DNA from 3 places in the Mesorhizobium sp. Mes31 genome. Region 3 is predicted to be linked to each of the others. Evidence: predicted binding sites of a transcription regulator. Region 3 holds the regulator's gene; each other region holds the start of a gene.
The links. The regulator LexA, encoded in region 3, represses DNA repair genes until DNA is damaged. The targets are predictions, from matches to a motif close to TGTTCNNNNTGTGTTCNG.
Positions count from the first base shown of each region.

Region 1 (5,655 bases), on a different contig from region 3:
TCGCCAATGCGCTCGGCGCCGTCGTCGGTCAGGTGCGGGTGTCGGCCGAGGCGCGGGTCAGCCAGCCCAAGGAAGGGCTGTTCCGTCTTGCCTCGGGTGAAACCGTGCGCGATTTCCTCGACGAGGCCACGGCGATCGCGGCGGCAGAGGCCGATGTCCGCGCCATCGTCGCCCAGCGGGCCAGGGATGCCGGCACCGACAGCGCCGAGATCGACGTCACCACCGAGTTCCGCGTCTCGACCGTCGAAGCCCAGCGCATGTTCATCGAGGCGCATGTCGTGGCGGTGGCCTCGGGAAGGCCGCGCATTGCGGTTTAGCTCTCTTCCTTCTCCCCGTTCACGGGGAGAAGGTGCCCGCAGGGCGGATGAGGGGCAGCGCCAGCCAACGCGATTTCACTGTACCGCGCATCCAACAAACGCCGCGCCGCCCCTCATCTGGCTGCCGCCATCTTCTCCCCGTAAACGGGGAGAAGGACGCTGTTGCTTTCGCCTTCGCCAACTGCCCAAAATGGCCACCTTCACCTTAAGCCGAATTGACCCTGCAAACCTGACATGTCAAAGGCGCGCGAAGCCTTTCGTCTGGAGAAGCCCTTATGACCGATCGCATCGAGATCGCCGGATTGCGGATTGCCCGCGAGCTGCATGATTTTGTGGCTGACGAGGCGTTGCCCGGCACCGGCATCGCGGCGGACGCGTTCTGGAACGGCTTCTCGGTCATCGTCCATGACCTCGCGCCGAAAAACCGGGCGCTGCTGGCAAAGCGCGACGCCATGCAGGAGAAGCTCGACGGCTGGTATCGCGAGCACGGCGCGCCCGTCGACATGGAGGCCTATAAGGCATTCCTGAAAGAGATCGGCTATCTTGTTCCCGAGGGACCGGCCTTCAGCGTCACCACCGACAATGTCGACCCGGAAATCGCCGTGGTCGCCGGGCCACAGCTGGTCGTGCCGGTGATGAATGCCCGCTACGCCCTCAACGCCGCCAATGCGCGCTGGGGTTCGCTCTATGACGCGCTCTATGGCACGGACGCCATTCCCGAGACGGATGGCGCCGAAAAGGGCAAGGCCTTCAATCCGGCGCGTGGCGCCAAGGTCGTGGCCTGGACGAAGACTCTTCTTGATGAGGCAGCACCCCTCACCTTGGGAAAATGGGCCGGCGTCAACGGTCTTTCGGTGGCCAATGGCGCCTTGCGGCTGAGCGCCGGTGCGGGCTCCACGACATTGGCCGACCCCAGACAATTCGTCGGCTATCGCGGCGACGCCGCTAACCCCGACGCCGTGTTGCTCATGAAAAATGGGTTGCACATCGAGATATCGATCGACCGCAACAACCAGATCGGCCGCACCGATCCGGCCGGGATCGCCGACGTCATCCTGGAATCGGCGCTGACCACCATTCAGGACTGCGAGGATTCGGTCGCGGCGGTGGATGCACAGGACAAGGTCGTCGTCTACCGCAACTGGCTCGGCCTGATGAAGGGCGACCTGGCCGAGGAGATCAGCAAAGGCGGCCGCACCTTTACCCGCAAGCTCAACCCCGACCGGTCCTACACCGCGCCCGCCGGCGGCACGCTGACGGTGCCCGGCCGCTCGCTGATGCTGGTCAGGAATGTCGGCCACCTGATGACCAACCCGGCGATAACAGACCGCGACGGCAACGAGGTCCCGGAAGGCATCATGGATGCGGCGATGACGGCGCTGATCGCGCTGCACGATGTCGGGTCCAATGGCCGCCGCGCCAATTCCCGCGCCGGCTCGATGTATGTCGTGAAACCCAAGATGCACGGGCCGGAGGAAGTCGCCTTCGCCGTCGAGATCTTCGATCGTGTCGAAGCGCTGCTCGGCATGGCCCGGAATACCATCAAGATGGGTATCATGGACGAGGAGCGGCGCACCACCATCAACCTCAAGGAGGCGATCCGCGCGGCACGCGAGCGCGTGGTGTTCATCAACACCGGCTTCCTCGACCGCACCGGCGACGAGATCCACACCTCGATGGAAGCCGGCCCGATGATCCGCAAGGGCGACATGAAGCAGGCCGCCTGGATTTCCGCCTACGAGGCCTGGAATGTCGACACCGGGCTGGAATGCGGGCTGGCCGGCCACGCCCAGATCGGCAAGGGCATGTGGGCGATGCCCGATTTGATGGCGGCGATGCTGGAGCAGAAGATCGCCCATCCCAGGGCCGGCGCCAACACCGCCTGGGTGCCGTCGCCGACGGCGGCGACACTGCACGCCACCCACTACCACAGGGTCGATGTCCACGCCGTGCAGGCAGCGCTGAAGAACCGGCCCAAGGCCAGGCTCGACGACATCCTGTCGGTGCCGGTCGCGGTGCGGCCGAACTGGAGCGAGGCCGACATCCAGAAGGAGCTCGACAACAACGCGCAAGGCATTCTCGGCTATGTCGTGCGCTGGATCGACCAGGGCGTCGGCTGCTCGAAAGTGCCAGACATCAACGATGTCGGCCTGATGGAGGACCGCGCCACGCTACGCATCTCCTCGCAGCACATCGCCAACTGGCTGCATCACGGCGTCTGCAGCGCCGACCAGGTGATGGCGACGATGAAGCGCATGGCCGCGATCGTCGACCGCCAGAACGAGGGTGATCCGCTCTATCGGCCGATGGCCACCGATTTCGACCAGTCGATCGCCTTCCTTGCCGCCTGCGACCTGGTCTTCAAGGGGCGCGTCCAGCCCAACGGCTACACCGAACCGGTGCTGCACGCGCGGAGGTTGGAGCTGAAGGCGCGGGACGGGGCCTGAACCGGAGTTCAAGCGTGAGAGCGGGGGGAGACCGCCAGTGCGCCCCACAGGCGGGAACATCAAGCCGCCTGCGCCACCCGCTCCGAGCTCATGCGATAGGAGATCGCTTCGGCGAGATGGATGCGGCCGACGGTTTCGCTGGCGTCGAGATCGGCGAGCGTCCGCGCCACTTTCAGCACGCGGTGATAGGCCCGCGCCGAGAAGGCGAGTTTCTCGCTGGCGTCCCTGAGCAGCGACAGGCCGGCGGCGTCGGGCATGGCGATGTCTTCGATGACAGCCGGCGCGCAATGCGCGTTGGTGGTGGCGCTGGTCACGCCGAACCGTTCGAAACGCTCGCGCTGGATGGTGCGGGCGCGTGCCACGCGCAGCGCCACATCGGCACTCTTCTCCGCCCGGTCGGGCCGGATCAGGTCGCTGGCCGAGACTGCCGGCACCTCGATCCTGAGATCGATGCGGTCGAGCAACGGGCCTGAGATACGCGCCTGGTAGTCGGTGCGGCAGCGCTCGCCTCGCAGGCAGCGATAGCCCGGCTCGCCGGCCATGCCGCATCGGCATGGGTTCATCGCCGCCACCAGCTGGATGCGCGCCGGATAGGTGACGCGATGGTTGGCGCGCGCGATCATGCAGTCGCCGGTCTCCAGCGGCTGGCGCAGCGCATCGAGCGTCTGCGGCGTGAATTCGGGGAACTCGTCGAGGAACAGCACGCCGTGATGGGCGAGCGAGACTTCGCCCGGCCGTGCCCGCAAGCCGCCGCCGACCATCGCCGCCATCGAGGCCGAATGGTGCGGGGCGCGGAACGGCCGCCGGTCGGTCAGCTTGCCCTCGCCGAGCTCTCCCGCCACCGATGCGATCATCGAGACTTCCAGCAATTCCTTCGGCGCCAGCGGCGGCAGGATCGACGGCAGGCGCTGCGCCAGCATCGATTTTCCAGAGCCGGGCGGCCCGACCATCAAGAGATTGTGGCCGCCGGCCGCCGCCACTTCCAGCGCCCGCTTGGCGGTCTCCTGGCCCTTGATGTCGGCAAGGTCGGGCAGGTCGCGCGCCGAGGCGTGGATGCCGGCCTCCGGCCGCGACAGCACCTGCGTGCCGCGAAAATGATTGGCGATGGCGATCAGGCTGCGCGGCGCCAGAATGTCGAAATCGGCACCCGCCCAGGCCGCTTCCGGCCCGCAGGCGAACGGGCAGATCAGGCCCTTGCCCTCGGCGTTGGCGCCGATCGCCGCCGGCAAGGCGCCGGCGACGGCGGCAATCGTACCGTCGAGCGACAATTCGCCAAGCACGACATAGCCGGCCAGCATGTCGCCCGGAATGGCGCCCAGCGCCGCCATCAGGCCAAGCGCGATCGGCAGATCGTAGTGGCTGCCCTCCTTCGGCAGGTCGGCCGGCGCCAGATTGACGGTGACCTTCTTGGACGGCATCGACAGGCCGGAGGCATGCAGTGCCGCCTGCACCCGCTCGCGGCTTTCGGCCACCGCCTTGTCGGCCAGGCCGACAATATGCATGTTGACCTTGCCGGGTGCGATCATCACCTGCACGTCGACCGGCACGGCCTCGATACCCTGGAAAGCGACCGTGCGAACCCGCGCCACCATTTTCCCACCCTGGATATGGGCTTGCCCCAGCCCGTGCGATCAGGGCCTTGATAGCCCTTGGGGAGACAATCACAGTTTCCCAATCAAAGCAAGAACATTACGGGAACGCATAATCGCGTGGGTTGCAGCCGGATTGAGACCGGTTGCAAAAGCGGAACATGGTTAAGACAAAATGAAAACGGTCTACTTCCGCTTGTCCTCGATCGCGTCCCAGAACAGGCTGGCGATGTCGGCGCCGCCGAAGCGCTTGACCTCGCGCACGCCGGTCGGCGACGTCACGTTGATCTCGGTCATGTAGTCGCCGATGACATCGATGCCGACGAGGATGAAGCCGCGCTCCTTCAGCGAGGGCCCGATGCGGGCACAGATCTCGCGCTCGCGCTCCGTCAGCTCGGTCTTTTCGGCGCGGCCGCCGACATGCATGTTGGAGCGGGAGTCATGCTCGGCCGGCACCCGGTTGATGGCACCGACCGGCTCGCCGTCGATCAGGATGATGCGCTTGTCGCCCTTGCGCACCTCCTTCAGGTAGCGCTGCACGATATAGGGTTCGCGGAACATCTGGCCGAACATCTCGAGCAGCGAGGCGAGGTTGCGGTCGGCCTCGTGCAGATGGAAGATGCCGGCGCCGCCATTGCCGTAGAGCGGCTTGACGATGATGTCGCCGAACTCCTTGCGGAAGGCGGCGACTTCCTGGCTGTCCTTGGTGATCAGCGTCTCAGGCATCAGGTCGGCAAACTCGGTGACGAAGATCTTTTCCGGGCTGTTGCGCACCCAGGCCGGGTCGTTGACCACCAACGTCCCGGGATGGATGCGCTCGAGGATGTGCGTGGTGGTGATGTAGTTCATGTCGAAGGGCGGATCCTGGCGCAGCAGGACGACGTCCATTTCCGACAGATCGGTGCGCACCTGCTCGCCCAGCGAATAGTGGCTGCCCTTCTCGTCGCGGACAGTCATTTCCTCAATGCGGGCAAACACCTTGCCGTCGCGCAGCGACAGCCGGTCGGGCGTGTAGTGGAACAACTGGTGGCCGCGCCGCTGCGCCTCCAGCGACAGCGCGAACGAGGTGTCGCCGGCGATCGACACGGTGGAGATATGGTCCATCTGGACGGCGATTTTCAGCTTCATGGCAGGTCTCCGGCGCATCGGATGGGCGACTGCCTTGCCTGTACAGCCTCGCCGCGCGTCTGCCAATCGCGACATTTTGAAGATTGGCATCAGGCAACCGCAAGCCTGGCCGCTACCGGCCAGTTGGAGACAAGGCGAGGCTGCGCGTCATCGTTTTCTTAAGCCTTGCCGTGC
Region 1 covers NZ_JALJRL010000025.1:23,826-29,480, reverse strand. The annotation lists gene NR193_RS29320 (hydantoinase/oxoprolinase family protein) at 1-317, shown strand, start outside; gene NR193_RS29315 (malate synthase G) at 593-2,764, shown strand; gene NR193_RS29310 (YifB family Mg chelatase-like AAA ATPase) at 2,824-4,356, opposite strand; gene gshB (glutathione synthase) at 4,540-5,481, opposite strand.
Region 1: a site for LexA is predicted at 4,447-4,464, ahead of NR193_RS29310 (YifB family Mg chelatase-like AAA ATPase). Genes of this name have one in related genera too.

Region 2 (5,655 bases), on a different contig from region 3:
CGCCGCCGCCACGATTGAAGCTTTCGCCCGGGCTGGACTGGCCGAAATCGGAACCACGGCTGCTGCCGCCACCGGAATAGCCGCCGACCTGGCCACCTTCGCCCTGCCCGCGCGCGTCGAGCATCTGGAGCTCGCCACGGAATTTCTGCAGCACGACTTCCGTCGTGTACTTGTCATTGCCGGTCTGGTCCTGCCATTTGCGCGTCTGCAACTGGCCCTCGACATAGACCTTCATACCCTTCTTCAGATACTGCTCGGCCACCTTGGCGAGCTGGTCATTGAAGATGACGACGTTGTGCCACTCGGTCTTTTCCTTGCGTTCGCCGGAATTCTTGTCACGCCAGCTTTCCGAAGTCGCAATGCGGATGTTGACGACCGGCTCGCCGGAGTTCAGCCGGCGGACTTCAGGGTCCGCGCCGAGATTGCCGACCAGAATGACTTTGTTGACGCTACCCGCCATCTTACTTCTCCGCGCTCATCCGAAACAATTTTTTGTTGGCGCACCTTACAGGCTCCGGACGATCCTCGCCTGCTGTGGCTGCCTTTTCCCACAAGGATTTTGTTCCCTTTTCGTTCCTATATGCATCACCGCTGATTGTCAAGGAATGGCAGCAATGCCCGAGCCCTGCATATGGGTTTCAAAACAGCGCTTGCCAAATCGATAAGTGTCGGCTTATGCTTTTGCCATGATCGAAGCCGAGATTTTCCGGGCCCTGGCCGACCCGACGCGCCGCGCCGTCTACGAGCGCCTCGCCACCAGCGAGATGAGCGTGTCGGAACTGCGCAGCGGCATGACGGTGTCGCAGCCGGCGGTGTCGCAGCATCTGGCGGTGCTGCGCGGCGCTGGCCTGGTGGTCGAGCGGCGGGCCGGCCGCAACGCCTACTACCGCGCCGATCCGCAAGGGCTCGCTCCCCTGCTCTCCTGGATCGAACGCTACCGGGCCTTCTGGCCGGAGCGCATCGAGAGGCTGAAGGCGGTTTTGAAGGACATGGATCAATGAAGGACACGGGATCAATGACCGGCGAAAGCCAAGGCGAAATCGCCCCTGATGCACTCGAGTTCGAATATGAGCTTGCCGAGCCGCCGGAAAAGGTGTGGCGGGCGCTGACCACGCCGGAACTGCTCGCCGCCTGGATGATGCCGAACGACATCAGGCCGGAGATCGGCAATCGTTTTGCCTTCGCCGGCCCGGGTGCGCCGATCGAATGCGAGATTCTCGACGCCGAGCCCGAACGACTTTTGCGTTATTCCTGGCGCGAGCGGCCGCAGCCGGGCGATGCCGCGCGGCAGGACCCGCTCGACAGCACCGTCACCTTCACACTCGCCCGCACCATTTCGGGCGGCACACACCTGCGCATTGTCCATGACGGTTTTGCCCGAACGGCAATGCCCGATGTTGCCATGGCAGGCGCCGGCTGCCGGCTTTCCCTGGGGTTGCGCGGGGCCGGACAGCCCATCGCCGCGAACACGCCTCTGCCGATGCAGCGGGCGGCCTGAACAAGGACAATGGAGAAGACTATGAGCGGTGTTGCCAATCTGGTGCCGATGGTGATCGAGCAATCGAGCCGCGGCGAACGCGCCTTCGACATTTTCTCGCGACTGCTGCGCGAGCGCATCGTCTTCATCAACGGCGAGATCAACGACGACGTCTCGGCGCTGGTCTGCGCGCAGCTGCTGTCGCTGGAATCGGACAATCCCGACAAGGAGATTTCGCTCTACATCAACTCGCCGGGGGGCGTGGTCACCAGCGGTTTCGCCATCTACGACACGATGCAATACATCAACTGCCCGGTGTCGACCGTATGCATGGGCTTTGCCGCCTCGATGGCCTCGTTCCTGTTGATGGCAGGCACCGCCGGACGCCGGATTTCCCTGCCGAACGCCACCATCCTGTTGCATCAGCCGCTGGGCGGATTCCAGGGCCAGGCCTCCGACATCCAGCGCCATGCCGAGCGCATCGGCCAGACAAAACGGCACATGGCCGAACTCTATGCGCAGCATTGCGGCCGCACCTACGAGGAAGTCGAGCGCACGCTCGACCGCGACCACTTCATGACGGCCCGCGAGGCCCAGGCCTGGGGCATCGTCGACCATGTTTTCGATACGCGCAAAAAGGCGGCGTGAAGGCGCGCAGCCGGCGAGCTCAGCCGAGGTCGGTCGGCCGCCGGCGATTTTTGCCGCCGCCGCTCTGGTTTCGCCCCGGTCGCGGCATTATAGTTGGCCAATGCTCCTCAAGCTCTCACGCACTGGTTTGAACCGGCTGATCGTTGGCGTCGCCGCCGCTGCCATGACCTGCGGCACTGCCTTTGCCGAAGACAGTTCGGCAAGCCCACGGCAAGGCGCCCTGCCCGGCGTGACAAGCGATTATCACATCGCCAAGCCGGCCCCCGAGCCCGAACCCGATAACGCGCTCCCCAGCAATGGGAACGGCCAGTTCAAGATCGGCGATACGGATGTCAGGATTTCCGGCAGCATCACCATCGATATGGGCGCTGGTGCAATCGGACTGCCGCGTCACTGACGTTGCGCGTGCCAAACTGCCGTCGCGCATAAAAACAGCCCCGCCGTGCTTTGAGCAACGGACGGGGCTTTTCTGGATCTAAAATCCATATTTTACCGGGAGTGTACTGCCGGCGTTTGATTTCGGATGCTTCGCGGCATTCAGCCGACGATCCGACTAACAGTCTCTGATTTTTGTGGGATATGGCAGGTCACGGTTTGACGGGCGGCGCAAACGCCTGGCCCTGGCACTTATGCCTGCCGCGGCTCCAGCGACACGTGGAGCCTCAAGGGACTGTCCGGTGGCGTCATGCTCCGCTCCTTTGTCCGTTGCGACGTTGTCGTCCCGAAGCGCAAATCGCAAATGCCTGCGGCGTCTCGCAGGCCGCCTCTGGGCGGCGAGGCCATCGAAAGACGGCCGGCTTCGTTGACCCTTTGAACTTTGCTCCCCTGAGTCGGTGACGTCAACCGTTCAATAGCCGATTGCGAAAAATGTGATCGCCAGGCCCGCCGAGCAACGTTGGATGCACAGCTTTTGTCAGGAGCATGTTCGGCCTTTGTTCTTTCTGCTTGCCCCTTCGCGCGAAAGACGGTTAAACGCTTCTGATCGAGAGTTTGTGGCGTCTCTCGACGTGGCGGCAAAAAGACCTACATAGGGGATGGCCGGGAGATACCCGCCAATCCCACGAATTCCAGATTTGAGGCGGCGACCGGCAATGGCCGACCATAAGTACCTTTCCATTCGCGGGGCGCGCGAACACAATTTGAAGAATGTCGACCTCGACCTGCCGCGTGACAGCCTGATTGTCATGACCGGCCTGTCAGGTTCCGGCAAATCGTCGCTTGCCTTCGACACCATCTACGCCGAAGGCCAGCGCCGCTATGTCGAAAGCCTTTCGGCCTACGCGCGGCAATTCCTCGAAATGATGCAGAAGCCGGACGTCGATCAGATCGATGGCCTGTCGCCCGCCATCTCCATCGAGCAGAAGACCACCTCGAAGAACCCACGTTCGACGGTCGGCACCGTCACCGAGATCTACGACTATATGCGCCTGCTCTTCGCGCGCGTCGGTGTCCCTTATTCGCCGGCTACGGGCCTGCCGATCGAAAGCCAGACGGTCAGCCAGATGGTCGACCGCGTGCTCGCCGTCGAGGAAGGCACGCGCCTGTTCATCCTGGCGCCGATGGTTCGCGGCCGTAAGGGCGAGTACCGCAAGGAATTGCTGGAGCTGCAGAAGAAGGGCTTTCAGCGCGTCAAGGTCGACGGCGTATTCTATGAGATCGCCGACGTGCCGGCGCTGGACAAGAAATACAAGCACGACCTCGACGTCGTCGTCGACCGCATTGTCGTACGCGGCGATCTGGCGACCCGTCTCGCCGATTCCATCGAGACGGCGCTGAAGCTGGCCGACGGGCTGGCGGTGGCCGAATTCGCCGACAAGCCGCTCGACGCCAGCCAGACCGGCGAGGACTCGGTCAACAAGTCGAAGAACGAGACGCATGAGCGCATCCTGTTCTCGGAAAAATTCGCCTGTCCGGTGTCCGGCTTCACCATTCCGGAAATCGAGCCGCGCCTGTTCTCCTTCAACAACCCATTCGGCGCCTGCCCGACCTGCGATGGCCTCGGCAGCCAGCGCGCCATAGATCCCAACCTCGTCGTGCCCGACGAGAACGTTTCGCTGCGCGATGGCGCCGTCAGCCCCTGGGCGAAATCGACCTCGCCCTACTACGCACAGACGCTGGAAGCGCTCGGCAAGGCCTATGGCTTCAAGCTCGGCGACAAATTCAAGGACCTGACGGTTGAAGCTCAGGAAGCCATCCTGCGCGGCACCGGCGAGCGCGAGATCACCTTCCAGTACGATGACGGCCTGCGCTCCTACAAGACGACCAAGACATTCGAGGGCGTCATCCCCAATCTCGAGCGGCGCTGGAAGGAGACCGAATCCGCCTGGATGCGCGAGGAAATCGAGCGCTTCATGTCGGCCACCCCTTGCCCGGTGTGCAAGGGCTATCGGTTGAAGCCCGAGTCGCTGGCCGTGAAAATCGCTGGCAGGCATATCGGCGAAGTCACCGAGCTTTCCATCCGCAAGGCCGACCAGTGGTTCACCGACCTGCCGGCGTCGCTCAACGACAAGCAGAACGAGATCGCGGTGCGCGTGCTCAAGGAGATCCGCGAGCGGCTTCGCTTCCTCAACGATGTCGGGCTCGACTATCTGACGCTGTCGCGCAATTCCGGCACGCTGTCGGGCGGCGAAAGCCAGCGCATCCGCCTGGCCTCGCAGATCGGCTCCGGCCTCACCGGCGTGCTCTATGTTCTGGACGAGCCGTCGATCGGCCTGCATCAGCGCGACAATGCACGCCTGCTGGACACGCTGAAGCACCTGCGCGACATCGGCAACACGGTGATCGTCGTCGAGCACGACGAGGATGCCATCCTGCATGCCGACTATGTCGTCGACATGGGTCCGGCCGCCGGCATCCATGGCGGCGAGATCATCGCCCAGGGAACGCCGCAGCAGGTCATGGCCAATCCCAATTCGATCACCGGCAAATACCTGTCGGGCGCATTGGAAGTGGCAACGCCTGGCGTGCGACGCGAGGCCAAGAAGAACCGGCGCCTGAAGATCGTCGGTGCGCGCGGCAACAATCTGAAGAACGTGACCGCCGAAATCCCGCTCGGCACCTTCACCGCCGTGACCGGCGTGTCGGGCGGCGGGAAGTCGACCTTCCTGATCGAGACGCTGTTCAAGGCCGCGTCGCGCCGCATCATGGGCTCGCGCGAACATCCCGCCGAGCACGACCGCATCGAGGGTCTCGAATTCCTCGACAAGGTCATCGACATCGACCAGTCGCCGATCGGACGGACGCCGCGCTCGAACCCGGCCACCTATACCGGCGCCTTCACGCCTATCCGTGACTGGTTCGCCGGCCTTCCCGAAGCCAAGGCGCGCGGCTATCAGCCCGGCCGCTTCTCGTTCAACGTCAAGGGCGGCCGCTGCGAGGCCTGCCAGGGCGACGGCGTCATCAAGATCGAGATGCACTTCCTGCCCGACGTCTATGTCACCTGCGACGTCTGCCACGGCAAGCGCTACAACCGCGAGACGCTCGACGTCCTGTTCAAGGGCAAGTCGATCGCAGACGTGCTCGACATGACG
Region 2 covers NZ_JALJRL010000004.1:43,423-49,077, forward strand. The annotation lists gene NR193_RS08050 (single-stranded DNA-binding protein) at 1-460, opposite strand, end outside; gene NR193_RS08055 (helix-turn-helix transcriptional regulator) at 687-1,001, shown strand; gene NR193_RS08060 (SRPBCC domain-containing protein) at 1,016-1,498, shown strand; gene NR193_RS08065 (ATP-dependent Clp protease proteolytic subunit) at 1,520-2,125, shown strand; gene NR193_RS08070 (hypothetical protein) at 2,289-2,522, shown strand; gene uvrA (excinuclease ABC subunit UvrA) at 3,217-5,655, shown strand, end outside.
Region 2: a site for LexA is predicted at 3,048-3,065, ahead of uvrA (excinuclease ABC subunit UvrA). Genes of this name have one in related genera too.

Region 3 (5,655 bases):
CAGTTCACCGTAGAGCAGGAGATAGCAGACCTCGAGGAAATCGCCGTGCTCGGCCAGCTGGTCGATCGGGTAGCCGCGGTGCAGGAGGATGCCGGCGTCGCCGTCGATGAAGGTAATTTCGGACTCGCAGCTCGCGGTCGAGGTGAAGCCGGGATCGTAGGTGAAGGCGCCAGTGGTGCTGTAGAGCGAAGCGATGTCGATGACATCGGGCCCGACCGAGCCACTTCGCACCTTGAACTCATGGGTCTTGCCTGCGAATTCGAGCTTTGCAGTGGCCTCCTGGGTCGTGCCGCCAAATTCCAGTTTTGTCGCAGCTTCGGTCATTGCAAACTCCTTCTTGTTTCCTCATGCCGGCAAAGGCAAATTGTGCAAGGCGACACGTCGAAATCACCACAATGCGCGTATTCGCCACCGCATTTCAGGAGGTGCGTGCCAGATTGGGCCAAGGCCTAATGTTGCACTGCGAAACGCCCCTTTCAATGCCAATCTTCTTGGGCCAGTTTGCTGCTAATCGATTTGATCGGCTATGCGCGCCAGACTTTCCTCGCGCCCCAGCACCGCAAGCACGTCGAACACGCCCGGCGAGGTGCTTTTGCCGGTCAGCGCGGCGCGCAAGGGCTGGGCCACGGCACCGAGCTTATGGCCGCCGGCCTGCGCATAGCCGCGGATCGCTGCCTCCGCCGCCACGGCCGTCCAGTCGCCTGAAACAGCGCTCAAGGCTTCGTGGGCGCCGTGCAAGATCTTGCGGGCATCGTCATTGAGCAAAAGTGCCGCCTTGTCGTCGATCGGCAGTGGTCGGGTGGCAAACAGGAAGGCGGCGCCATCGACAAGCTCGACCAGCGTCTTGGCGCGCTCCTTCAAGCCTGGAAGTGCTGCCAGCAACTGGGCTTTGCTCCTGTCGTCGAGGCGCGCCGCCATGGCCGGGCCACCCTCGAGGTAGGGCAAGGTGGCGATGAAGATGTCGAACAGCTCGGCATCGCTCATGCGCCGCATATGGACACCGTTCAATGCCTCCAGCTTGGCGAAATCGAAGCGGGCCGCGCCCTTGTTGACGTCGCCGATGTCGAACCAGGAAATCATGTCCTTGATCGACATGATCTCGTCGTCACCATGGCTCCATCCGAGGCGCGCCAGGTAATTGAGCAGCGCCTCCGGCAGATAGCCCATGGCGCGATAGGCCTCGACGCCGAGCGCGCCGTGCCGCTTCGACAGCTTGGCGCCATCGGCGCCGTGGATGAGCGGAATGTGCGACATCGACGGCACGTCCCAGCCCATGGCGCGATAGATGACGGTCTGGCGGGCGGCGTTGGTCAGGTGATCGTCGCCACGGATGATGTGCGTGACACCCATGTCGTGGTCGTCGACGACGACGGCGTGCATGTAGGTCGGATTGCCGTCCGAGCGCAGGATGATGAAATCGTCGAGATCCTTGTTGGGAAAGCGCACCTCGCCCTGCACGCGGTCGTGCACCACGGTCTCGCCTTCGGTCGGCGCCTTGATGCGGATTGCGCCCTTGACGCCTGCAGGCGCCTCGGTAGGGGCGCGGTCGCGCCACTGGCCATTGTAGCGCGGCGGCAGGCCCTTGGCGCGTGCTGCCTCGCGCATCGCCTCCAACTCGGCAGGTGTCTCGTAGCTGTAATAGGCCTTGCCCATGCGCACGAGTTCTTCAGCCACCTCGCGGTGGCGCGGCGCGCGCTCGAACTGCGACACCGGCTCGCCGTCCCAGGTCAGACCGAGCCAGGAAAGCCCGTCGAGAATGGCCGCCGTCGCAGCATCGGTCGAACGCTCCCTGTCGGTGTCCTCGATGCGGAGCAGCATGATGCCGCTGGTGTGCTTTGCATACAGCCAGTTGAACAGCGCCGTGCGGGCTCCGCCGATGTGCAGGAAGCCAGTGGGCGAGGGGGCAAAACGGGTGACGACCTTGTCGGGCATGGAACTCTCGGGAAACGGCTGAAGCAGGTGTGGATGCGCGGACTTTCGCGCGTTGCGCGTTCATGTAGCATAGGGTGTCGAGGGCGCAAGGGGCAGACCCGATGGCTGGACGAGGCTGGGGCTCGGATCAGGACGAGGACGCCGCCATTGGCGTCAGCGAACGGTCCCTGTTTGCGACGCCTCCGCCGGCCTCGCTGCGGTCGCCATTGCCCCCCGTGCCGAGCCCCGGGGACCAACCGTTACAGGCGGATGTCTCCACCCCCGTTCCGGTTGCCGAGGCCGGCGCGATCGTGCGTCTGCACCGGCAATTCCGTCGGGTTTCGCTGCCTCGCCTGCGCCATAGCGTGGCCACGGCGGCGGGCCTCGAACTTGACCGAGGCATTGCCTTCCTGCTGGTGCCGGTCTGCTTGGCTGGCGGAGCGATCGGCTACTTTTCTCTGGCGATGGAGCCTGACTTTGCAAAACTCGTCGCGGTCGTCGCCCTCGCGGGGCTCTGTGCGCTTGTCTCGCGTCCCTGGCCGAAAACCCATCTGTGCTTCATGGCTGCATTGTTGTGCGCGCTGGGCTTTCTTGCAGGCAAGGTCGAGACGTGGCGCGCCGGAACTCAGATGCTGGGCTCGGAGATCTCGACGCAAGTGACAGGCCGCGTCGTCTCGCTCGACCAGATGGAGAGCGGCCGTATCCGGGTGACCATCGACGTGACGTCGACCGCCCGGCCGAAATTGCGCTATATGCCGGAACGCGTTCGGCTTTCGGCACGCAAGATACCGGCCGAAGTGACCGCCGGCTCGCTGATATCGGGTTATGCCAAGCTGTTGCCGCCGACCGGCCCGGTGCGCCCGAACAGCTACGACTTTTCTTTCGACAGCTACTTCTCCGGCATAGGCGGCAGCGGCTTCTTCCTTGGCAATCCAAAGATCGTCGCGGCAGATGACGATGATATGCCGCTGGCCGCCCGTCTTTCCTCGGCGGTGGAAAATGCCCGCGAAGCCATTGCAGACCATATCAGGGGCAGCATCGGTGGCGCCGAAGGCGAGATCGCCGCCGCGCTGATCGTCGGCGTGCGCGCCGGCATTCCCGATGAAATCAACGAAGCGATGCGGCGGACCGGCATCTATCACATCATTTCCATTTCCGGACTGCATATGGCGCTGGTCGCCGGCACCATCATGGGTCTGCTGCGCGGCGCCTTCGCTCTGTTTCCAGATTTTTCCGCGCGCCGGCCGGTCAAGAAATACGCGGCAGCCGCAGCACTTTTCTCGATTGCGGCCTATCTCATCATCTCGGGCGTCGTCGTTGCCGCCGAGCGCAGCTTCATCATGCTGGCGGTGATGCTGGTTGCCGTGCTGTTCGATCGCGCGGCACTGACCATGCGAAATCTGGCGATCTCGGCGATCGCCGTCATCGTGGTGTCGCCGCATGAGGTGGTCGGCCCAAGCTTCCAGATGTCGTTCGCCGCGACCGCGGCGCTGGTCGGTACCTATGCCGGCTGGTCGGATCACCGTGCGGGAAAAACGAGACCGCCGCCGCCGAAGCGGTCGTTGCCCAGTTTCCTGACGCGAAAATTCCTGCTGGCGATGGGTGGCCTTGCCATGACCTCCATCATCGCCGGCAGCGCGACGGCGCTGTTCGCCATCTGGCATTTCCAGCGCGTGTCGCCGCTCAGCTTGTTCGCCAATCTGGCCATCATGCCGATCGTCTCGCTGGTTGTGATGCCTTTCGCCGTCCTCAGCGCGCTGGCGATGCCGTTCGGCGTCGACGGTCCCTTCCTCTATGTGATGGGCAAAGGCCTGACCGCGATGATCGCCTTGTCCGCGTGGATCTCGGAACGCTCGCCGATCGATGCCGTCGGGTTGATTTCAGAGCAATCCGTGCTGTTGGTGGCGATTGCCCTGATCATTGCGACGATGGCGACGACATGGCTGAGGCTCTTGGCACTGCCATTCGCGCTTGCCAGCCTGTTGACCGTCTCGGATACGCGCGCGCCTGATGTGCTGATCTCGGAGGACGCGAGGCTGGTGGCGCTGCCGATCGGCGGCGGCGAACTCGCGGTCAGCCGGGCGCGTCCGAACGAATTCACCGTCGACAACTGGAAACGCGCGCTGGCATCCGAAACCATCGTCGTGCCGGAGGTGTTCGACGAGGGAGACGGACAATTCGACATCGCCGATTCCGCCGAACTGCCACCGGGAGCGCCCTTCTACTGCACCGCCGGCGTATGTCTCGCCAGGCACCCTTCAGGTGCGATCATTGCGCAAGTCGAGGACCGCAAGGATGCATGGAAGGCCTGCGGCTTCGCGGAGTTGATCGTCATCAATGACGCGACAGCCTATGATCCCTGTCACAATCCGCTGGTTCTGGTCATCACCAAGCGGCAACTCGCCCGCAAAGGCAGTGCGGCCGTCTTCTTCGACCGCCGATCGGCAATCATGCCGGCAACGGTCAGCTTCGCTGTAAACAGGCCATATCGACCCTGGCACACCCAGCGCAAATTTTCGCGCGAGGCGAGGGGCCTGCCACCCTATCGCAAACCTGAAAAGCCGGTTACCAGCCCTGATCAGTAGCGCCTGATCAGCCCGACGAGCTTGCCTTGCACCTTGACCCTGTCTGGTCCGAAAATGCGTGTTTCATAGGCCGGATTGGCGGCTTCGAGGGCAATCGAGGCACCCTTGCGGCGAAACCGCTTCAGCGTCGCCTCCTCGTCGTCCACCAGTGCCACGATAATCTCGCCCGGACTTGCGGTATCGGCATTGCGGATGATGACCGTATCGCCGTCGAAGATGCCAGCCTCGATCATCGAATCGCCCTTGACCTCCAGCGCATAGTGCTCGCCACCCATGATCATGTCCGGCGGCACGGAGATCGAATGTGTCTGGTGCTGGATGGCGTCGATCGGCACGCCGGCGGCGATGCGACCCATCACCGGGATCGACACCGCGGAGACCACGTCGTCGTCATTGCCGGCCGATGGCATGCGCGAAGACGCCGGCTTGATCTGCCGGCCAAGGCCGCCGCCTTGACCGAGGCTGCCCTGGATGACGCTTGGCGAGAATTTGCGCGCCGCGTTGAGGCCGGGTGCGATCGAATCCGGCAGCCGCAACACTTCCAGAGCGCGCGCCCGGTTCGGTAGCCGGCGAATAAAGCCGCGTTCCTCAAGCGCCGTGATCAGTCGATGAATTCCGGATTTTGAGGCGAGATCGAGCGCTTCCTTCATCTCGTCGAAGGAGGGCGGAATGCCGCTTTCCTTGAGGCGTTCATGGATGAACATCAGCAGTTCATGTTGCTTGCGCGTCAGCATGGCGGCCCCCAAGGCATTGAACGAAGGTTTGAACCAGAATCGAAAAACAAACCCAGAACAAACACTATCTGTTCCAGTTGTGTTCCGCAACCGTTTAAAGTTTAGTGAATTTGTTAAGACGGCTGAAATTATTTGGCGCTCCGCAGCGGGCCGTGATCCCCGGCCGCCCGCCGCCGCCGTGCACTGGCACGCGTTGAAATTGTTATGGTTAACGGCCTGTGGACCAGCCTGCGCCGAGGCTTGGCATCAGCCGCCGACAGGCATCGAAAAGCGGCTTTCCCGCTTTCATCGATCGTTCACGCGCCGTGAACGAAACGAAGCCAAAACGCCAACTCTTGCCCGAGAAATGCCAATGCTGGCTTTGCCTTGGTTCGCCGACCTTACCGCGTGTTTGTGCTGTCGTCGCCGGCATGGATATAGACATG
Region 3 covers NZ_JALJRL010000013.1:51,405-57,059, forward strand. The annotation lists gene gltA (citrate synthase) at 1-324, opposite strand, end outside; gene gltX (glutamate--tRNA ligase) at 508-1,932, opposite strand; gene NR193_RS21790 (ComEC/Rec2 family competence protein) at 2,034-4,496, shown strand; gene lexA (transcriptional repressor LexA) at 4,490-5,230, opposite strand; gene NR193_RS21800 (GntR family transcriptional regulator) at 5,611-5,655, opposite strand, start outside.